DNA from 3 places in the Shewanella sp. MR-4 genome. Region 3 is predicted to be linked to each of the others. Evidence: predicted binding sites of a transcription regulator. Region 3 holds the regulator's gene; each other region holds the start of a gene.

Region 1 (7,790 bases), 2.0 Mb from region 3:
GCCAAGCTCAAAACCTATATCAAAGATATGGAACCGGTAGTGGCGATGAAGCCCGATGCGCTGATCATGTCAGATCCTGGCCTTATCATGATGGTACGTGAGGCCTTCCCTGAGCAGGTGGTGCATTTATCGGTGCAAGCCAACGCCATTAACTGGGCATCGGTCAAATTCTGGCAGACCCAAGGCATTAAACGGGTAATTTTATCCCGCGAATTATCCTTAGATGAAATCGAAGAAATCCGTCAACGCTGCCCCGATATCGAACTAGAAGTGTTTGTCCACGGCGCCCTGTGTATGGCTTACTCTGGCCGTTGTTTACTGTCGGGTTATATCAATAAGCGCGATCCAAACCAAGGCACTTGCACTAACGCCTGCCGCTGGAAATACGATGTGCACGAAGCGCAGCAAACTGACTCTGGCGATATCATTGCCACCCCCAATGCGGTGCAAATCGAGACGCCAACCTTGGGCACGGGTCCTGCGACCGACCAAATCTTCCTGCTGCAAGAAGCCAATCGCCCCGGCGAATATATGCCAGCGTTTGAAGATGAGCATGGCACTTATATCATGAACTCTAAGGACTTGCGCGCAATCCAACACGTTGAGCGTTTGGCGAAAATGGGCATCGACTCGCTGAAGATCGAAGGCCGTACTAAGTCGTTCTACTATGTTGCCCGTACCGCCCAGCTATACCGTCAGGCCATCGACGATGCCGCCTCAGGCAAGAGCTTCGATCGCAGCCTGATGAACCAACTCGAAGGCTTAGCACACCGCGGCTATACCGAAGGTTTCTTACGTCGCCACGTACATGATGAATATCAAAACTACGACTATGGCTACTCGGTCAGCGATACCCAACAATTTGTGGGCGAATTAACCGGTAAACGCAATCTGGCTGGCCTTGCCGAAATCGAAGTGAAGAACAAATTCTCTGTCGGTGATAGTGTTGAATTAATGACGCCACAGGGCAATATCAGCCTCACCATCGAGCAACTCGAGAACCGCAAAGCCGAATCGGTTGAAGCGGGATTAGGTTCGGGCCATACCGTTTACTTGCCCGTGCCGAAAGAGGTTGATCTGAACCACGGCATTTTACTGCGTAACCTGCCCCAAGGTCAGGATACCCGTAACCCACACGAAGCAGGCTAAGGCATGGCATTACTGATCGACGACAGCTGCATCAATTGCGACATGTGTGAACCTGAATGTCCGAATCAGGCCATCACCATGGGGGAAGAAATCTATGAAATCGACCCAGACCGCTGCACCGAATGCGTAGGCCATTACGATAAGCCGACCTGCGTCTCCGTCTGTCCGATTGATTGTATTGACCCCGACCCTAACCGCGTCGAGTCCCACGACGAGCTGTTGGTCAAATTCGCCATACTCACGCAAAAAATTTAAGTGGGTATCGCCCGTCCAAGCTAAACAAAAGCCCCGCAATGTCAGCGGGGCTTTTGTTTATCACTTGATTACAGCCAAGTTCGCATCAGCTTAAGCTTGGGGATTTAGCCAAAATCACCGTCGGTTTTGCCTCAAGCTGCAAACGCACAATGGCATCGGCCAGCTTTTCAACGCTTAAGCGAATGGGTGTCGGCAGGCTGGCAAACTCGATACTCAGCAGCAGATTTTTCACCTCAAGCCCTAACTCGGTATCGCCTTCAATGCTCAGTTTACGTTGGAAAAACAGTGTATCAGGGTCTTCTTTTGCCGCAGCGACCAATAAGAGCTCGGCGGAATTGGCACTAAAGCTGACCTGGGCATCGGTCAGCTCACGCACCTGCCAACGGCCATCGAAACTCACTTCAAAATACAGATTTAAATCTTCAACCCGAATCGCAACCCACTTGTCCGCCAAGAAAGCTAACTCGCCATCTTCGGCCTGCGGCGCCAGCAGCTGTGTTAAGAGTTGGCTAAGCACCTTGGCCTTGAGGCTAAAGGGCACTTTGGAGAGTGGCAAACGGATCAGTTTTGGGGTGAGTTCGAGCAGTTGTTTTGCAAGATTAGCTGAAAAAACAGCGGACATAAGCGGCTACCTAAGGATAAAAAACACTATATCTCCCAGTTTACCGAGATTTTATGATCTTAAACCTGTTTTAAATCAATTCACCGCCATTCAATCTTCCCTACACTCTGCCCCTGTTATTTTATCGGGAGCACCATTATGGAGTTGTTGTGTCCAGCAGGAAACCTGGCCTCGCTAAAGTCGGCGCTGCAGGCCGGAGCCGATGCTGTCTACCTTGGGTTAAAGGATGATACCAATGCACGTTCATTCGCGGGCTTAAACTTCACCCCCGCAAAATTACAGGAAGCCGCCGATTTGACCCATCAGCGGGGCAAGAAAATCTTCCTCACTTTAAATACCTTTCCTAAGCCGAATGAGGAACACCGCTGGTATCAAGCCATCGACTTGGCGGCCAGTATTGGGGTCGATGCCTTAATCGTCGCCGATCTGTCACTACTCGACTATGCCCACAGGCAATATCCGCATATTCCGCTGCATTTATCGGTACAGGCGAGCGCCACCAACTTGGGCGCGCTGAGCTTTTATAAAGAGGCTTTTAATATCGCGCGGGTGGTATTACCCAGAGTGCTGTCGATGAAACAAGTGCGCGACCTCGCTAAGGTCAGCCCAGTCGATTTAGAGGTCTTTGCCTTTGGCAGCCTGTGCATTATGGCCGAAGGCCGCTGCCACTTATCCTCCTATGTCACTGGCCAATCGCCAAATACTGGCGGCTCTTGCTCGCCAGCGAAACACGTGCGCTGGCAGGAACAGGGCCAAGACAGATTGACTCGCCTCAACGAAGTCTTGATTGATAAGTCAGGGCTCGATGAACAAATGGGTTACCCCGTCGTCTGTAAAGGCCGTTATCTCACCCAAGACGATGATAAACCGCAATATCTGCTCGAGTCTCCCACCAGTTTAAATACCCTTAGCCTGCTGCCTGAGCTTGCCAAAGCGGGAATAGTGTCACTCAAGATTGAGGGGCGTCAGCGCAGCCCTGCCTATGTGGAGCAAGTGACCAAGGTTTGGCGTCAAGCGATTGATACTTACCTTAATAATCCAGATAAATTCCAGACTCAGGCCCATTGGGAGCAAGCCCTCGCGAAAGTCTCCGAAGGCCAAATTACCACCTTAGGCGCCTACGAGCGTGACTGGCAATAGCCCTAGCGATAACCAGAAGAAGAAACGATTATGAAAATTTCCCTCGGCCCACTGCTCTATTGCTGGGAAAAACAACAGGTCATCGACTTTTACCAACAAGTGGCCAACAGTCAGATCCCGTTAGTGTATTTGGGTGAAGCCGTTTGTAGCCGTCGACGCGAACTCAAGTTTGGCGACTATCTCGAACTGGCCAAAATGCTTAAATCTGCGGGTAAAGAGGTGGTGCTGTCGACACTCGCCCTTATCGAAGCACCGTCTGAATACACAGAGCTTAAACGTCAGGTCGATAATGGCGAATTTAGCATTGAGGCCAACGACATGGCGGCCGTGTATCTCGCCAAGGAGCACAAGCTGCCCTTTGTCTGCGGCGCCAGTATCAACAACTACAATCGCGCCAGTTTAGATATTTTGCAGCGCTTTGGTATGCAGCGCTTTGTGATGCCAGTAGAACTGTCAAAGACTTGGCTTAGCCAAGTGGTCGCACAAAAGCCTGCATTCGAAGTCGAAGTGCTCGGCCATGGCTATTTGCCACTCGCCCACTCGGCGCGCTGCTTTACTGCAAGGCATCAACACTTGTCGAAGGACAGCTGCGAAACCGTTTGCCGCCAATACAGCAAGGGCTTACTGGCACAGACGCAAGAGGCGCAACCCTTACTCAGGTTAAACGGCATCCAAACCCAGTCGGCCAACTGTGTCGATTTGCGCAGCGAACTCAATGAAATGATAAAAATGGGCGTCGATGTATTTCGGGTTTCACCCAGCAGCTTAGCCTGCATCAGTAAGGCCGATGCACTGGTCGAGGCGTTAAAGACTGGGGCAACGGATGCTCAGTTTCCTCGAAGCGATGAGCACTGCAACGGTTACTGGTTTGGCGAGGCGGGACTGAAATCCTTAAGCTGATAGCTTTATGGGTTAATCACTAAAATCACTCACTCGGGAGCTTGCTCCTGAGTGAGCCATTTAGGGTTTAGCAGCAGCGTCACAGTCCACCCCAATAAACTCCCAAGCCCAATCCACTCCAGCAATGCCGGCCACCACAAATCGGGCCTAGGCAGTTGCAACACCATTTCTTGATAGAAAGGCCTGTCGCCCTCGGTTAAGCCCAGATCTAATAGCGGTGCATAGAGAAAGGTCATCATGCTCAGCAATACTACAAGCGCTAACAATAGCGTCCAGGATTGCCGCCTCTGTGAATTAAGCCCAGCCCACAGCAGATAACAGATTGCACTTGTGCTGCCGAAGTAAAAAAACCACTTCAGGGCAAGAATATGCAAGTGATACACATTGACCGGAAACAACCCCACACAGGCCAAAGCTAAAAACGTCAGCGCCAGCGCACAAAAGAAGGGGTATCCCCAAAAACCACTCACGGTTTGCAAGGATGAAAGGCAATAAAAAACAATGCTTAAGCTACCAAAAAACAAGCCGCCATTGAGCACTACCGCCAGGGATGAATGCCCGTAGGTGCCTAATTCACTCAAGGTATGATTCAAAAAGTTGAAGGATCGGGTCTCTGTGTGTTCGAAGCCTAACACCGCCACACCTATCCCGAGCAATAATCCAAAAATACCAATAAAACCAAACTTAGTGGCGAGCGCAAAACCTCTTGTCGCGACATTCATTTTTGTAACAGTCATGGATAATTTAGCCTAACCAAAGTAGTACTAACTTACATGGAATTGAAAAGAATTAAAGCGGCGTTCATCCTCTTTAGGATAAATATTTTATTTCATCACTATTTACGACTTTTTAGTCACTGCCCTGCCAACCCTACACTTAGTCATATTTCAATTTCAAATATGCAAATAGCGAGTAAAAATCGCATAAAAATGCACAAGTCATTCAGTGAATTATGGATTTTAATCGATGTTAACTAACCCATGACAATTGATGTTAACTAGCTCACATTGCATCAGCTAAGACTGAAGTGCCGTTACCTATAACGACCAAAAAAACAACAAAAGCTGAATATTCGAAGAATCTAAGGAAAAAATTTGCACAAAACCGACCTTAGATGCTAACAAGAACAAGAATAAAACAACTCGATAAACTCGCAACAACACACAAACATAAAATATTGATTTTATTGTTTAAAAACAAAACAAACCTTCGAAATCCGCCAAGATCAGTATTCAGAAATTGCCCAAATAACTATGCTATTTTGCTGCTTATCTCAAACAAATTTCCGAATCGTTTTACATGGCAGCGCTAAGCGAGTAATCTTCCCCCTTCTCGATTTTGAGTTGAATGAAAATGCATCCAATATCCGCCTAACATGCGGCTTTGAGGGGCAATTTGTTCAAGATTATTTGTGCGATTCGTACTTTAAGGTGTACACCATTGGCTACTGAACATAAAAACCGCAACATTAAGACGATACTCACCTTTATCGTCCCTTCGCTGATCGGTCTGCTGCTGTTTATGACCCCTATCAGCTACAACGACGCGATAACCATCCCTATCGCAATCATCTCTAAAGCGCTGCAAAGCGTGTTAAGCGATGTATTAACCTTAATCGTGACAGTGATCGTCGTCGCCATGGCCTCGGCCTCTGTGCTGACTAAGTTGCTCAAACCTAAGTTTGTGATGAACAGTCACTTCCTCAATGGTTTACTCAATATCAGCCCGCTGTGGCTTACGACTCGTGTGGTCGGCGCCATCTTTATCGTACTAACCTATTTAGGCATTGGCCCCGAAGCCATTCACTCATCGAGCACTGGCGCCTTAGTACTGAACGACCTGTTACCCGTACTCTTCTCGGTGTTTATCTTCGCCGGTATGCTACTGCCGCTGCTGTTAAACTTCGGTCTATTAGAGCTATTTGGCACCCTGCTGACCAAGGTAATGCGCCCTGTGTTTAACCTACCAGGTCGCAGCGCCATCGACTGTATGGCCTCTTGGTTAGGTGACGGCAGCGTTGGGATTTTGCTGACCAGCAAGCAATACGAAGCGCGTTTTTACACCCAAAGGGAAGCCGCGGTTATCGGTACGACCTTCTCGGCGGTCTCTATTACCTTCAGCTTAGTGGTGATCTCACAGGTGAAGTTAGAGCATATGTTTGTGCCCTTCTACCTGACAGTATGTTTAGCGGGTTTTGCGGCAGCCGTGATTGTGCCTAAGCTGCCACCACTGTCGTGGAAGAAAGATAACTATATCGACGATACGCCACGTCAACCCGACGATGAGATGATCCCCGCTGGGCACGGCGCACTCTCTTGGGGCTTTGATAAAGCACTCGAGAAAGCTGCCAGTGCTGGTGGTGTCAAAGCCGTTTTAAATGAAGGCGTTAAAAACGTTATCGATATGGTGTTTGGCATTCTCCCCGTGGTAATGGCCATTGGTACCACGGCGCTGATCATCGCCGAGCATACACCTATCTTCAATTACTTAGGTATGCCGTTTATTCCGTTACTGGAACTGCTGCATATCCCCGAAGCGACCGAAGCCTCTAAAACTATCGTTGTTGGCTTTGCCGATATGTTTATCCCGTCGATTTTAGCCAGCTCTATCGAATCGGATATGACCCGCTTTGTGATTGCCGCCTTATCAGTAACCCAGCTGATTTACATGAGTGAAGTCGGCGCACTGCTGATTGGCAGTAAAATTCCAGTGAATTTTGTTGAGCTTTTTGTCGTGTTCGTACTGCGTACCTTAGTCACTCTGCCAGTCATTGCCGGCGTGGCTCATTTGCTGTTCTAAGCGCAACATCACCTTAAATATCAAGGGGAGTCAGATTAACTGACTCCCCTTTTTTATACTGATTCAAACACGAACTCATACACAAACAAGCAGTTTTGATTACTTCGTTGAGTGTGGGTTAGCCGCACAAACTCCACTCATCATCACATAACTCAGTTGGGACAAAAGAACGTTCAATATAAAAGGGCGACCCATGGTATTTGCTCGACGACACGCAGCGAGTCCATCCGTGGATGCTCGACCGCCCCGTCCATGGGGCGGACGGTCGTCTCGCAAACCTCCATGGCTCACCTATTTAGCGTTGGCGTAATCTGTAAGTTTTAAAAAGAAATACGCAGCATGTTTTGGGACATTTCCGCGTTAGACTTTTAGCTCGGATTAATGAATTTCGGATTAAAATTTCTATGGGTTAACGCCGCATTAAGGTGTGAGCAACGCTGCCACCTAGCCTAAACCATGCCACCGTAAACACGAAACCCAACGATGGAATAAAAAATGCCAAGCGTTGAGAATCACTCTTAAATGCTTTGTTAGCCAAATTTTTAAGGGCTTGGTGGAGTATAAGTGTTTTGTCGACTTGGTTTATTGTGATCTAGCCAATTTTTCATCAATTCAATTGATGGAAAGTCAATAATATCAAGTTGATCACTATCGGGATTATCGAGCATAACTTCGATAGTAGAGCCTTCGTGTCCGCCTAGGGTCATTAACCAATTTGTATATTGCTTAAATGTATAGTAATTAGAGCCAATATCACCGTTTAAGAAACTAGTAAATGCATCGTCTGCTGAGATCCGAGATTGGATTTGAGGTTCATCTTGTACCAATTGAGGGTAACTGGTATCAGTAAATATAGCGTTATTGCAGACCTCAGGATAATACTGGTTTAACTCCACAGTTCGATTACTTCTCTTACGGGACCAAG
Region 2 (7,790 bases), 440 kb from region 3:
GGCTAAGCTTTGCACCGCCAATTTAGGCAGGCCGAACTTAAAGCGGATCATCTCACCTTGTTCGGTAACGCGAATACGACCATCAACTGAGCCGAGCGGTTGCGACAGAATCGCTTTGTGAGCTGGGCCGCCGCCACGACCAATACTGCCACCACGACCATGGAACAGCGTCAGCTTAACGCCAGCCTGTTTACAGACGGCGACTAACTGCTCCTGTGCGCGATATTGCGCCCAAGCGGCCGCCATTACACCCGCGTCTTTGGCCGAGTCTGAATAACCGATCATCACCTCTTGCATACCTTTGGTGTAACCACGGTACCAGTCGATATCGAGCAGTGCGGTAATACACTCGGCGGCGTTATTTAAGTCGCTTAAGGTTTCAAAAAGCGGCACAACGCGCATTGGATGAGTGCAGCCGGTTTCTTTGAGCAGTAATAATACGGTTAATACATCTGAAGGCTTGCTCGCCATGGAAATCACATAGGAGCCCAACGCCTTCGCCGGATGTTTAGCAATTAAACGGCAAGTGTTAAGTACTTCGGCCACATCGGCAGAAGGTTGCCAGTTGCTTGGGATCAGCGGGCGACGGTTACTGAGTTCACGCAGCAAGAAGGCTTGTTTTTCGGTTTCATCCCAATGATTAAAGTCACCCATACCTAAATAGCGGGTTAACTCGGCAAGTACATCGCAGTGGCGGCCTGCGTCTTGGCGGATGTCGAGCCTTAACATATGGATGCCAAAACAAGCGAGACGGCGCAGAATGTCGAGGAGTAAACCATTAGCAATCAAACGCATGCCGCAATCACATAGACTCTTGTATAGCATCTCTAGCGGCGCTTTCAGATCGCTTTCTTGCCAAATCAGCGTCGATTTATCGACTTCTGGGTTATGGCCCTCGATGCGGGCGTTTAAGTAGTCGATGGTGTCGCGCAGTTTTTGTCTTAATGAACGCAGCACAAAACGATAGGGTTCGCAGCTATTGTTGGTATACGCCATCAGTTCGCTGTTGGCTTCTTCCATCGATAACTCGCCAACCAGCAACACTATATCCTTGAGGAATAAACGGGCGGCAGCATGGCGATTACGATCTAATACTTCTTGGGTGACTTTAGCGGTCACAAAAGGGTTGCCGTCGCGATCGCCACCCATCCAGCTTGAGAAGCGCACCGGTGCGATATCGATAGGTAATTGCTGGCCTGTGCGATCTTGTACTTGATCGTTGAGCTGCCTTAAAAAGTCGGGGACAGCATGCCAGAGGGATTCTTCAATGGTGGATAATCCCCAGCGGGCTTCGTCCACAGGTGTTGGGCGTTCACGGCGAATTTCATTGGTGTGCCAGATTTGGGCGATTAACTGACGCAGACGCAGATTAATTTGGCGGCGCTCTCTGTCCGACAGTTGATTGTTTTCTTGCTCGGCGAGGCAATCCACAATTGCTGCATATTTTTGGATCAGTGTGCGGCGAGAGATTTCCGTTGGATGCGCGGTGAGGACTAAGTCGATATCCAGCGTTTTTAAGCAATCCAACATTTTGGTTTGATCGATACGGCCATTAAGCATGCGGCCAAGCAACTGTTCGACCGGATCCGGTACGCAAACCAGCTCATCGCAGTTACGGCTAATAGTATGAAATTGTTCGGATAAGTTTGCTAAGTTGAGGAATTGGTTAAAGGCTTTAGCAAAAGGCACTAACTCTTCATCGGGGAGTGCGGTCAGCAGTTCTAGCATTTGCTCCCGTGCTGCTTCATCGCCACGGCGGGAATCTTTTGCGAGTTTACGAATTTGCTCAACCTTCTCGAGGAAAGAATCGCCGAGGTGGGTGCGCATCGTATCGCCCAAGATCTGCCCTAACATACTCACGTTCGATCTTAACGACGCATACATGTCGGTCACATTGTCTGCCACATTACCTGCCATAGTTACTCCGAATTGAAAAATATAAAAATCCGCAATATACCCAAACAACCTTTAGGTGATGAGAGTCTTCAGGTCGCTTGGGTATATAGCCCGCTAGCACAATACCCACCACTGAGGGCAATGGTCAACAGCAGAACTTATAACTTATACGACTGGCTTATCTTATATGCAACTAATCACGATAATTGTTGAAGAATATTCAATATAAATGCGAGCTAACGCAATATTTTATTATGTTTAGTGGAAGTGAATATGAACTGCATCATTTTCGGCTTTGCGGGTATGTGTATTCGGTGTTAATAAAAAGGACTGATTTTTCAGTCTTTCATCCATAGATAACTGAGTTATTAAGCAGTTAGTGAAGTATTGTGTTATTTGCTAAGCGTGCTCGAACGCAGATAAAAGACAAAATTTAATAAAAATATATATTCACATATATTGCATAAATAGATCTTTGTGGTAGTCTAGCCAGCAGTTGAGATGAGTCACCCCTTGTGACCTGTAGAGTAAATATCATGATGTATAGCGTTAAGCCGTCAGTGAATAAAATAACGACCCATTACGATTTCCTACGACGATAGTCTTGTCATCATAGATATACGCTGGTGCGTGTACGCTATTCATCTATTCTTTAAGTCTCTTTGATTCGGTTTATAAAAATACATATGAAAAACATCGCCATTATCGGTGCCAGTGGTTACACAGGCGCACAACTAACAGCTTTAGTCCATGCGGAGTCTGAATTATCGATTCAAGGTCTGTATGTCTCTGAAAATAGTTTAGATAAAGGTAGAGCTTTAGCAGATTTGTACCCTGTCTACAGCCACATTGATTTAGCTCTGTCACCACTGACTGAAGAAGCGAAGGCGAAGATCGTCGCCGAGGCGGATGCCGTGGTGTTAGCGACCGAACATTCGGTGAGTTTGCATTTAGCGGCGTGGTTCTATAACCAAGGTTTAGCCGTGTTTGACTTAAGCGGTGCCTATCGTTTCAGCGATGTGGCGCAGTACCCTAAGTGGTACGGTTTTGAGCACGAATATCCTGAAGTGTTGGCCAAGGCCGTCTATGGTCTAGCCGAGTGGAATGCCAAAGAAGTCGCCGCGACTAAAATGATTGCTGTGCCAGGTTGTTACCCAACAGCATCATTAACAGCATTGAAACCATTAAAGAATTTACTGACGTCAGCCTATCCAGTGATCAATGCGGTTAGTGGTGTGACGGGCGCGGGTCGTAAGGCGCAGCTGCATACCAGTTTTTGCGAAGTGAGCCTCACACCCTACGGCGTATTAGGCCACAGACATCAACCCGAAATTGCCACTCAACTGGGGCAAGAGGTGATCTTCACGCCGCACCTAGGCAACTTCAAGCGCGGCATTTTAGCGACCATCACGGTACAGCTAAAACCAGGCACTACCACTGCCGATGTGGCTGCGGCATACAGTGTGTATGACCAAGCTCCGCTGGTGACAGTGAAACAGAACCAGTTCCCGAAAGTGGATGATGTGGTGCTGACTCCGAATTGCCACTTAGGTTGGAAGTTTGATGAGAACAGTGGCTACTTAGTGGTTGCCAGTGCCATCGACAATTTGATGAAAGGCGCGGCGAGCCAAGCCCTGCAATGCATAAAGATTCACTTTAACCTTTAACCGTTCATCCTTATTTAAGAGAGTCGTCAAGATGTCTACCAACAACTCAGTATTAGTTCTTAAAGTCGGCGGCGCCCTGCTGCAGTGTGAAATGGGGATGGCGCGTTTAATGGATACCGCGGCAGCAATGATCGCTGATGGTCAGCAAGTGCTGATGGTGCATGGCGGCGGCTGTTTGGTCGATGAGCAATTAGCCGCAAACGGCATGGAAACCGTCAAGTTAGAAGGCCTGCGGGTGACCCCGCCGGAGCAAATGCCGATCATTGCCGGTGCACTGGCCGGAACATCAAACAAGATCCTCCAAGGCGCGGCGACAAAGGCTGGGATTGTGAGTGTGGGCATGAGCTTAGCCGATGGCAACACAGTATCGGCCAAGATCAAAGATGAGCGTTTAGGGTTAGTGGGCGAGGTTTCTCCTAAAGACGCCACTTACCTCAAGTTTATTCTGTCCCAAGGTTGGATGCCGATTTGTAGCTCAATTGCCATGATGGACGATGGTCAAATGCTGAACGTGAACGCCGACCAAGCGGCGACGGTATTAGCTAAGTTGGTCGGTGGCAAGTTGGTGCTGCTATCGGATGTGTCTGGCGTGCTCGATGGTAAAGGTCAATTAATCCCTTCGCTGAATGGTAAGCAGATTGCCGAGTTGGTGAAGCAAGGCGTGATCGAAAAGGGAATGAAAGTCAAAGTAGAAGCTGCGCTCGAAGTGGCGCAGTGGATGGGGCAGGCGGTTCAAGTTGCCTCATGGCGTGATGCAAGCCAATTAGTCGCATTAGCAAAAGGTGAGGCCGTGGGCACACAAATCCAACCATAAGCGGAGTAGGTTATGAAGCATTTACTATCGATAAAAGAGTTAACCCAGCAACAGTTGCTGGATCTGATTACCTTAGCCAAGACGATTAAAGCGAATCCCGCTGAGTATCGTCATGCGCTGGACGGTAAGAGTGTGGTGATGTTATTTGAAAAGCCATCCCTGCGTACTCGTGTTAGCTTCGATATCGGTATTAACAAGCTCGGCGGCCACTGTTTATACCTAGACCAACAAAATGGTGCCTTAGGTAAGCGGGAATCGGTCGCTGACTTTGCTTCTAACCTGTCCTGTTGGGCCGATGCTATTGTGGCGAGAACGTTCTCCCACAAGACCATCGAACAATTGGCCGAGTTTGGCACTGTGCCTGTGATTAATGCGCTTTCGGATTTATATCATCCTTGCCAAGCGCTGGCCGATTTCTTAACTTTGGCCGAGCATTTTGAAAATATCAGTGATGTCAAGTTAGCGTACGTAGGTGACGGTAATAACGTGACGAATTCATTGATGTATTGCGCGGCCATTCTCGGTGCCACCATGACAGTGATCTGCCCAGCGGGTCACTTTCCTGATGGCTACGTCGTGGCCGAAGTACAAGAACTTGCCAGCCGATATGGCGGCAAAGTTGTACTGACTTCAGATATTGGTGCTATCGAAGGTCACGATGCTATCTATACTGATACCTGGATTTCCATGGGTGATCCAACACCGTTAGCGGAAATTAAGGATAAGTTTGCACCTTATCAGGTCAATAAGGGCTTGATGGCGAAAGCGGGTGCTCACTTCTTTATGCACTGCTTACCCGCTCACCGCGGTGTTGAAGTGACCGATGAAGTGATGGATGGCGAAGGCTCTTTGATCCTGCAACAAGCAGAGAATCGGATGCACGCCCAAAACGCAGTACTGGTAACCCTATTTAGTTAATTTAACCCTGTTTAGCAGCCTACTTTCTCCAAGGTGAGAAACGAGTTATAGGAATTTAAGATGTCTATCGAGAACAAAAACACTGGCGTGAAAAAAGTCGTTTTAGCCTATTCGGGTGGTCTAGATACTTCGGCCATTATTCCATGGTTAAAAGAAACCTACGACAACTGTGAGATCATCGCTTTTTGCGCTGACGTAGGTCAGGGTGAAGAAGAATTAGTGGGTCTGACTGAAAAGGCATTAGCTTCTGGCGCATCGGAATGTCATATCGTCGATCTGAAAGAAGAATTCGTTAAAGATTACATCTACCCAACCATGGCAACGGGTGCTATCTACGAAGGTACTTACTTGTTAGGTACTTCAATGGCGCGTCCAATCATCGCAAAGGCGCAGGTTGAAGTAGCACGTAAAGTGGGTGCCGATGCTCTGTGCCACGGTTGTACCGGTAAGGGTAACGACCAAGTGCGTTTCGAAGGTTGCTTTGCGGCATTAGCGCCTGATTTAAAAGTGATTGCACCATGGCGTGAATGGACCATGCAGAGCCGTGAAGATCTGCTGGCTTACTTAGCTGAGCGTAATATCAAGACGTCGGCTTCTGCGACTAAGATCTACAGCCGTGATGCCAACGCATTCCACATTTCCCACGAAGGTGGCGAGTTGGAAGATCCATGGAACGAGCCAAGCAAAGGTGTGTGGACGCTGACTGCCGATCCAGAAGATGCGCCAAACCAAGCAGAATATGTGTCACTCGAAGTCGAACATGGCCGTGTGACCAAAGTAAACGGTGAAGCATTAACACCTTACGCTGCACTGATGAAGCTGAATGCCATCGCTGCACCACATGGCGTGGGTCGTATCGATATCACCGAAAACCGTTTAGTGGGCATGAAGTCTCGTGGTTGTTACGAAACTCCAGGCGGCACTGTGATGTTTGCTGCGCTGCGCGCGATTGAAGAGTTAGTACTGGATAAAACCAGCCGTACTTGGCGCGAGCAAGTGGGTGCCCAAATGGCGCACTTAGTGTACGACGGTCGTTGGTTTACACCTCTGTGTAAGTCGCTGCTGGCGGCATCTGAGTCATTAGCCGAGTCTGTTAACGGTGAAGTTGTGGTTAAACTCTACAAAGGTCACGCGATTGCCGTTAAGAAGCGTTCGCCAAACAGCTTGTACTCAGAAGCATTTGCCACCTTCGGTGAAGATCAAGTGTATGACCAGAAACACGCTGAAGGCTTTATCCGTCTGTACTCGTTAGCAAGCCGCATTCGCGCGCTCAATGCTAAGTAATAGGCTGACTCAAAGGGCGCCTAGCGCCCTTTTTTATATCTTAAGTTTTAACGTATTCAAAGCAGTGACCGAGGGGATTGAGCATGGCTTTATGGGGTGGAAGATTTCAGGGCGAAACCAGCGCGCTATTTAAATTATTCAACGATTCACTGCCTGTGGATTACCGTTTATTTGAGCAGGATGTGGTCGGCTCTATCGCTTGGGCCGATGCGATTGCTAGTGTCGGCATTATCACTGCCACTGAATGCAGCGATTTGAAGAAAGCACTGAACGAGCTGCTGGTGGAAGTGAAGGGCGATCCTGCGATTATTCTCGCATCGGGCGCGGAAGATATTCACAGCTTCGTGGAGTCGGCGTTGATCGCTAAAGTCGGCGATCTGGGTAAAAAACTCCATACGGGCCGTAGCCGTAACGACCAAGTCGCTACCGATTTAAAACTCTGGTGCCAATCCGAAGGTGCGGCATTAGTGGCTCGCCTGCAAACCTTACGCAGCGAACTTATCGCGCTTGCTGAGCGTGAATTCGACGCTGTTATGCCGGGTTATACTCATTTGCAACGTGCACAACCAGTCACGTTTGGCCACTGGTGCTTAGCTTATGTGGAGATGATTGAGCGTGATCTTAGCCGCTTAACCGATGCCTTAAAGCGCGCCAATACCTGCCCGCTCGGTTCGGGCGCCTTGGCGGGCACAGCCTATCAAATGGATAGACATGCGCTGGCTGCGGCACTGAACTTTGCATCGCCAACCTTAAACAGTTTGGACAGTGTGTCGGACCGCGACCATGTAGTTGAGCTGTGTTCAACGGCGTCAATCAGCATGATGCACTTAAGCCGTATGGCCGAAGATTTGATTTTCTTCAACTCGGGTGAAGCGGGCTTTATCTCATTAAGTGATGAAGTGACCTCGGGGTCATCGTTAATGCCACAAAAGAAAAACCCCGATGCGCTGGAGCTTATTCGCGGTAAAACGGGCCGTGTTTATGGCAGCTTAGTGGGCATTCTCACCACTATGAAAGCCCTGCCTCTGGCCTACAATAAAGACATGCAGGAAGACAAAGAAGGCCTGTTCGATGTGGTCGACAGCTGGGCAATCTGCTTAGATATGGCGGCATTAGTGTTATCTGGCTTAGTCGTTAACCGCCCGAATGCGCTGTTAGCTGCGCAGCAAGGTTATGCCAACGCGACCGAATTAGCGGATTATCTGGTGTCT
Region 3 (7,790 bases):
GGGCATAGGCGCCAACTATTGGGACAGCCTCTATCCTGATGCTCGCCCCGAAATGCTCAAACCATTCCCAGCGATGCAAGCGGGTAACCGTGAGGCACCTGCGATCGAATACGATCTGTTTGTGCACATTCGCTGCGACCGCTACGACATTTTGCATTTAGTCGCCAACGAAATCAGCCAAATGTTCGAAGACTTAGTCGAGTTAGTCGAAGAGGAACGCGGCTTTAGATTTATGGATAGTCGCGACTTAACGGGCTTTGTCGATGGCACCGAAAACCCTAAAGGACGCCATCGTCAAGAGGTCGCCTTAGTCGGGGATGAAGATCCTGAATTTAAAGGCGGCAGCTACATTCACGTGCAAAAGTACGCCCACAACTTGAGTAAGTGGCATAGATTACCGCTTAAAAAGCAAGAAGATATTATCGGTCGCACCAAACAAGACAATATCGAATACGAGTCCGAAGATAAGCCATTAACTAGCCATATCAAGCGGGTAAACCTCAAGGATGACAACGGCAAGTCGATTGAGATTTTGCGCCAGAGCATGCCTTACGGCTCGCTCAAGGAGCAGGGGCTGATGTTTATTTCAACCTGCCGTACGCCAGAGCACTTCGAAAAGATGCTCCACAGCATGGTGTTTGGCGATGGTGCGGGTAATCACGACCATTTGATGCACTTCACCAGTGCCTTGACGGGCTCTTCTTTCTTCGCCCCAAGCTTAGATTTTTTGATGCAATTCGATAATTAAGCCTGCGTAAAACCTTAGATAACGCACTGAGCCTTAAAGCCTCAGTGCGTTTTTGTTTGTAGGCTTAACTCGATGCCGTCCACTTACTGAGATCCTGTTGCCATTGCTGGGCGGTACAATCGATAAAGGCGCGCACCAGCGCTTGTTGATAACTGCGGGAGAGGTACACAGCCCAAAGGGTTTGCCCTGGCGCAGTGTATGCTGGGAGCACTTCTTGTAGTTGGCCGCTGGCCAGATAGGGATTAGCTAAGTCGCAGGGCAAGTAGGCTATGCCATGCCCGCGCAATGCGGCGCTGACGAGGACTCCCATTTCATTCGCCATCAGATTCCCCATAGGTTTAATCAGCTCACTCTGTTGCTCCTTGAGTAGCTGCCAATGTTGCTGCGAACTATGGATAAGGCAATTATGGCTGAGCAAATCGTTAGGGACGGTTAGCGACTCGGCTTGAGCCAAGTAACTGGGCGCGGCGCACAGCACGGCATCTATGTTCATCAGTTTGCGGGCAATCAAATTCTCATCGGGCTGCTCGGTATAGCGCAGTGCCACGTCCACCCGCTCATCCACTAATTGAGCAAAACTGTCCGACATTAACAGCTGAATATTGACCTTAGGGTGTAATTTTATAAAGCGATCGACCACATCAAATAGACTGTGTTGCCCAAGTCCGACGGGCGTGGCAATACGAATACTGCCAACTAATTCGGTGTTATGGCTATGGGCGCGGCTTTCCATTGCGGCGACTTCGCTCAGCACTCGCTGACAATATTGCAGGGCTTCTTCACCCTGTAGAGTGAGGCTCACGCTGCGGGTCGTGCGGTGCAGTAAACGTAAACTTAGCCACTGCTCAATTTCTTGAATATGACGTGAAACCTGTAGGCGACTCAGATCGAGGTGTTCTGCGGCCTTAGTAAAGCTGCCACAGTTGGCCACTTCGATAAAACTACGCATGGCGGCGATTTTATCCATTAGTATCTCAATCTGAAACAATCATGCTCATTTATCGATATTTATCACGAGAAGTGTCGCAAGTAAACTGGTCTCAATTTAAATCAGTAGCGAGACTTATCAAATGAAAATTGCAGTATTAGGTGCATCAGGTTGGATTGGCGGAACCATTTTTAACGAGGCGCGAAGCCGTGGTCATGAAGTGGTTGCCTTAGTGCGTGACCCAAGCAAGCTTGGCGAAACCGAGGCAGAAGTGCGTAGTGTCGACCTGACTCAGCCATTGGAAGCCGACACATTTGCAGGTGTCGATGTAGTGATTGCCGCAGTGGGTGCGCGCGCCGAGCAGAACCATGGCATAGTCGCGAAGACGGTCAATAATCTGTTAGCCGTGTTGCCACAGGCAAAAGTGCCTCGTCTACTTTGGGTCGGTGGTGCAGGTAGTTTAGAAGTTGCGCCGGGAGTGACCTTAGTGTCTACGCCAGATTTCCCGCCCGCCTATAAGGATGAAGCCTTGGCTCAAGGTGAGGCATTGAAGGCATTTCGCGCCGCTAACACCATTGTTAACTGGACTTTTGTCAGCCCTGCGGCAGAAATCTACCCAGGTGCCAGTGAAGGCCCATACCGTTTAGGTGGCGATAGCTTCTTTACCGATGCGAATGGCCAGAGCAAGATTTCTGTGGCCGACTACGCCAAAGCGATGCTCGATGAAGCAGAAAAAGCGGCGCATCTTAATCAAAGGATCAGTGTGGCCTACTAAGGCTGACGATCTTAGCACTACCGGCTAAGTCGACGAACTCAGGTTTGTGAGCTCAGGTTTGTGAGCTCAGGTTTGTAAGCTCAGGTTTGTAAGCTTGGGGTGACGAGTGTTTGTTCTCGGTGTGCGTCATCCAAACCAACAGATAGGTCTTGTGCTGTAACGTAATTGGGACAAAAGCACTGAAACGAGGGCAATGTTGGACTGAAAAGCGTACAGATAAAACAGAACAGGTCAGCAAGCTGACCTGTTTTTTTATTCTGCGTAGTTGAATAAAGATTTGATGGTTTCCAAGGTATCGGCGATATCTTGGATGCTGGATGGACAGATAAAGATAGTGTCGTCTCCGGCAATGGTCCCCAAAATCCCTTCTGGTTTACCGATGGAATCCAATAAACGGGCAATTAATTGCGCGGCGCCAGGGCTGGTGCGAACGACAATCATGGCTTGGTTATGGTCAACATCGAGTACTAAGTTCTTTAACGGGCTGCCTGCGGTAGGCACGCCGAGTTCGGCGGGTAAGCAATAAACCATCTCCTGCTTAGCGTTGCGGGTGCGCACTGCACCGAACTTGCTCAGCATCCGAGACACTTTCGATTGGTTAATATTGCTAAAGCCTTCTGCTTGTAAAGCGGCGACAATTTCACTCTGGGAGCCAAAGCGCTCCTCTTTTAAAATCGCCTTAAAAATTCTAACAAGGTCATCCTGATTCTTGGTCGTTTGCATAGTCTTATTCTTTATTCAAAAAAACAGGCGTATTTTGAATAGTTTTGGCCAAAGTGTCAACAAATAACCATTATGACTGAATAAAAATGCAATTTATGGATGGCTAGATAGCCGTGTTGTCGGTATTGATATTGAACTAGAGTAAATATTCAACATTGGAATGCTCAGTTTCGCTAAAACTTTGTCTCCACGACTAAGGGATAATTGAAATTAACGTGACATTCCAGTAATGTGACGCCAACGGAAATTAGATCCATGTCACACATATCCGAGAAATAACGGAGATAACTATGAAAGTTGCTGTACTTGGTGCTGCTGGTGGTATCGGCCAGGCTCTTGCCCTACTGTTAAAAACTCAACTGCCTGCGGGTTCACAATTGTCTCTATACGATATCGCACCGGTAACTCCGGGTGTTGCGGTTGACTTGAGCCACATCCCAACTGCTGTTGAAATCAAAGGTTTTGCTGGCGAAGATCCAACACCTGCACTGGTTGGTGCTGATGTTGTATTGATCTCTGCTGGTGTTGCACGTAAGCCAGGTATGGATCGCTCAGATCTGTTCAATATCAACGCAGGTATCGTACGTAACCTGATCGAGAAAGTGGCAGTAACTTGCCCTAAAGCGTTAGTGGGTATCATCACTAACCCAGTAAACACTACTGTTGCTATCGCGGCTGAAGTGTTGAAGAAAGCCGGTGTTTACGACAAGAACCGTCTGTTCGGTGTGACGACTCTGGACGTTATCCGTTCTGAAACCTTTATCGCTGAATTAAAAGGCTTAAACGTTGCTGACGTTAAAGTGAACGTGATCGGCGGCCACAGTGGCGTGACTATTCTGCCATTACTGTCTCAAGTTGAAGGCGTGACTTTCTCTGATGAAGAAGTGGCTTCTCTGACCAAGCGTATCCAAAACGCGGGTACTGAAGTGGTTGAAGCTAAAGCCGGTGGCGGAAGCGCGACTCTGTCTATGGGTCAAGCGGCTTGCCGTTTCGGTATGTCTCTGGTTCGTGGTCTGCAAGGCGAAGCTAACATCGTTGAATGTGCCTATGTTGACGGCGGCAGCGAGCACGCAGAATTCTTCGCTCAACCAGTGCTGTTAGGCAAAAACGGTATCGAAAAAGTACTGCCTTACGGTGAAGTGAGCGCATTCGAAGCTAACGCCCGTGATTCTATGTTAGATACGCTGAAAGGCGATATCAAACTAGGCGTTGATTTCGTTAAGTAATCCATCTGGATTATCAAAAAACGGAGCCTAATGGCTCCGTTTTTTTATGGGCTAAATGTGAGTTCTTACTTGAGGCTAGCTACTTAGGCAGTTGGCATTGATTGTCGCAGCGCGCCTTGCCTGTCAATAGGTAAGAGATGCGGTATCTGTGCTTGGCGAAGCGAAGATACGTCCAGTCCGCAACGGGTTTGATAAGGGGAAGTCGTAGCATCTGCACCCAAGGGCGCGTACCCGTTAATTCCCAAGCCTTACAAGTCACATCGAGTCCGAGCAAAATCTCACCCGACGCCGTTTCACCATGAAGAATGGTATTGGCGTACTCTTTATCGATATAGCCGAATCGAGCGCCAAAATGCTCGGCATTAAGATCCACAAGTTCGATGCGATCATCGGGATCGCGCGCTTTAAGCTGACGCATTTCGGCGCTACATAAAGGGCAATTACCGTCGTAAAAAATCCGCAGTTCCATAGGGCTTCCTCGATTAAGCTGGCCTTGAGTATACGCGGGCGCCATCATTTTAGATCTTAATCATGCAGCCTTTAATGCCTTAATGATTAGGTGCAGGATGATAAAGACAGTAACATTCTGCGTATTACACTGTTTTATTGATGATTTACTTAACAAGATTTGCCCTACATTGAACGCATAAGCCCGTATTCGGCAAATAACAGGATGAATATGACAGCTCCCATTATTATCACAGGTGTGGGTAAACGCATTGGCTACGCCCTCGCGAAACACTTGCTCGCCCAAGGGCACAAGGTGATTGGCACCTATCGCAGCCATTATCCCAGCATCGATGAGTTGCAGTCTTTGGGCGCGACCTTAATCCAATGCGACTTCTACGATAATACGCAGCTCCAAACCCTGATTGAGCAATTGAGCCAATATCCCAAAATCCGCGCCATTATCCATAACGCCTCTGACTGGCTGCCAGATAACAGCCCAAGCCTTGCCGCCCATGAAGTCATGCAGCGCATGATGCAGGTGCATGTGAGCGTGCCCTATCAAATGAACTTGGCCTTAGCCTCGCAGCTGCGAGCGGGAGCCGAGGGCGAGATTGGCGCCAGCGATATTATCCATTTCACCGATTATGTGGCCGAAAAGGGCAGCGCCAAGCACATGGCTTACGCGGCCAGCAAGGCGGCACTGGATAACTTAACCTTATCCTTTGCGGCAAAATTGGCACCTGAGGTCAAAGTGAATGCGATTGCTCCTGCGATGATCCTCTTTAATCCAAGCGATGATGAAGCCTATCGGCAAAAGACCTTGGCTAAGGCCATCTTGCCAAAAGAAGCTGGAAATCAGGAGATTATCGCCTTAGTGGATTATCTATTGGCGAGCCGCTACGTCACAGGGCGTAGCCACAATGTCGATGGTGGGCGGCATTTAAAGTAAAAAGAATCTAGAACGGCCTGCGGCCTCTAGAATGCCATTGCATGGCTCTAGAATCTAGATTCAATCAAGAAGAAGTCGTTATGGAGCGATGCTCTGCTTTTTCTAGCAGCGAAGCGCTCTAGCTTCTAGCACCTACTTTTCAAAACTCCCATTCTCTGCTTGGGGTGATGATAGCCGGTAAGGGCACATCCCAATGCTCGCAGGGCAGGGCCGTGACCTGTTGGCAATCATGGGCGTAACCCATGGGCAGAGGTTTACCTTTGGCGTGCCAATTGGCTAATGTTCTGTCGTAATAGCCACCGCCCATGCCCATACGATTGCCTTTGATATCGAAGGCAACCAGCGGGGTGACCACCACATCGAGTCGCTCAATCGGCATCACGGCGCGCACATCCAACTTAGGCTCTAAAATGCCAAATTGATTCGGCTGCATTGGCGAGTCGGCGTGGTAATGCAAAAACAATAATTGCCCTGCATTAAAGGGGTGGAGCCGTGGCAGATAGGTTTGAATCCCCTGTCGCCAAAGCGCTGCGATCAGCGGAGCGGTTGCCAATTCACCATCGTGGGTGAGGTAAAGTGCGACATGCTGGGCATTCAGCGCGCTAAGTTTTTCGAGCATTCGCTGACTGGCGGCAAGGCTCGCCTCAGTCTGCACTTCAATCGGCAGCGAGCGGCGAGCCAAGCGGATCTGTTTGCGTAATTCGGCGCGGCTTAGCGTTGGGCTTAGCGACTGGGTATCAATTGCAGACTGATTGCCGTGTGGCCCCTTGACTGTTGGGGCTGAAGTGTTCGAGACAGGTGAAGTGATAGACATAAATAAGATGCTCCCCAGAATGCCGCTACCGGTGTAGCCCTTGAACCGTAGGTTCAAGGCGGGTAAATGATTACCTCCTAAGGCTTCTCGGTACGAGCCGAGCATGCTCAATGTCAGTAAAGCATTCACCCTGAGATCAAAATTATCGGCACAGGGACATTACCAGTTGGCCTGCACCCCAGGGAGCAAAAACGGTATTGAATCGCTAATATCTTGGCTTAAAAAGTATAGGCCAGTTTAGCCATTCACTGTGCAACTCTTCTCAGATTGATGGTGCTTGGCACCGAGTGGCACAGTCTAAATCTATTTGGTTGAACGCTCAACTAAGGCGTTTTCCAAGGTTGACTGCAACAGGCTGATGCGGTCATCCATTTGTTTCATATACTGCTTATTCTTTTGCTTTTCTTGGTACAACTCGTGTCCAATATTCAGCGCCGCCATAATGGCAATTTCTTCGCGGCTTAAGCTATTAGTGCGATTTTTTAAGGTGGTTAGCTGTAGCTCAACCCCTTGCGCCACTACGCGTAAGGCATCTTCCTGACCTTTCGGACAGGCGATAGAGTAGGTGCGCCCTAGCAGGGTGATTTCAACTGCACTATTACTCATTCGAAGATGATCCTTTCGTTGGCATCGATAGGGCGGACTATATAGGGCTGATATTAAAAGTGCAAGGTAAGCCGCCGATGGATTGCACATTCGCCGTTTTGTTTGCTGCTTGTGTGAGCAGTTGCCGGAATTTTTATCTTCGTCCTCAAGAATGCCGGATCAGAGTTGGTTCAAGTCTTTATCTCTGCTAGCATTGCTGCTAGAAAATTCTGATTGGAATCTGATATGGCGACCCCTCCTTCGTTACGCATCGACAGCTTAAAAATCGCCCTCGATGCGGCTGAAATTGGTCAGCATCCCGTGGAAGTGCACGGTGCCCTTGTGGGTTTAATCTGCGGTGGCGTAGAGCAAACCGGCGATCTGTGGATTAAACCGTTATTTGACCTGATGAATGATGGTCAGCCCTTACCCGCACCTCTGCATCAATTGGTGTGTGAGTTGTTCCAAGACTCGGTTGCCCGTTTGAGTGACTTTGATTTTGGTTTTATGCCATTGCTTCCCGAAGAGGAAGAGCCGTTAAGTCAACGGGTTGAGGCCTTGTCCCTGTGGACGCAAAGCTTCTTAACGGGCA

The links. Region 3 encodes ArgR, which controls arginine synthesis, uptake and breakdown. Its sites were predicted from a motif close to ANTGAATANNTATTCANT; they were not measured.
Region 1: a site for ArgR is predicted at 5,409-5,426, ahead of SHEWMR4_RS05535 (YjiH family protein). Genes of this name have one in related genera too.
Region 2: a site for ArgR is predicted at 2,334-2,351, ahead of argC (N-acetyl-gamma-glutamyl-phosphate reductase). Genes of this name have one in related genera too.

The regions. Positions count from the first base shown of each region.
Region 1 is NC_008321.1:1,238,823-1,246,612, reverse strand. Features, by position in the region: gene yegQ (tRNA 5-hydroxyuridine modification protein YegQ) at 1-1,149, shown strand, start outside; gene SHEWMR4_RS05560 (YfhL family 4Fe-4S dicluster ferredoxin) at 1,153-1,404, shown strand; gene ubiT (ubiquinone anaerobic biosynthesis accessory factor UbiT) at 1,490-2,026, opposite strand; gene ubiU (ubiquinone anaerobic biosynthesis protein UbiU) at 2,165-3,166, shown strand; gene SHEWMR4_RS05545 (U32 family peptidase) at 3,197-4,066, shown strand; gene SHEWMR4_RS05540 (DUF998 domain-containing protein) at 4,096-4,803, opposite strand; gene SHEWMR4_RS05535 (YjiH family protein) at 5,507-6,865, shown strand; gene SHEWMR4_RS05530 (hypothetical protein) at 7,408-7,790, opposite strand, start outside.
Region 2 is NC_008321.1:4,422,241-4,430,030, reverse strand. Features, by position in the region: gene ppc (phosphoenolpyruvate carboxylase) at 1-1,917, opposite strand, end outside; gene argC (N-acetyl-gamma-glutamyl-phosphate reductase) at 2,583-3,563, shown strand; gene argB (acetylglutamate kinase) at 3,595-4,377, shown strand; gene SHEWMR4_RS19350 (ornithine carbamoyltransferase) at 4,390-5,295, shown strand; gene SHEWMR4_RS19345 (argininosuccinate synthase) at 5,356-6,579, shown strand; gene argH (argininosuccinate lyase) at 6,663-7,790, shown strand, end outside.
Region 3 is NC_008321.1:3,983,484-3,991,273, reverse strand. Features, by position in the region: gene SHEWMR4_RS17475 (Dyp-type peroxidase) at 1-748, shown strand, start outside; gene SHEWMR4_RS17470 (LysR family transcriptional regulator) at 813-1,715, opposite strand; gene SHEWMR4_RS17465 (NAD(P)-dependent oxidoreductase) at 1,819-2,451, shown strand; gene argR (transcriptional regulator ArgR) at 2,704-3,174, opposite strand; gene mdh (malate dehydrogenase) at 3,465-4,400, shown strand; gene SHEWMR4_RS17450 (thiol-disulfide oxidoreductase DCC family protein) at 4,480-4,869, opposite strand; gene folM (dihydromonapterin reductase) at 5,080-5,799, shown strand; gene SHEWMR4_RS17440 (5-formyltetrahydrofolate cyclo-ligase) at 5,939-6,613, opposite strand; RNA gene ssrS (6S RNA) at 6,621-6,801, opposite strand; gene SHEWMR4_RS17435 (cell division protein ZapA) at 6,917-7,219, opposite strand; gene SHEWMR4_RS17430 (UPF0149 family protein) at 7,445-7,790, shown strand, end outside.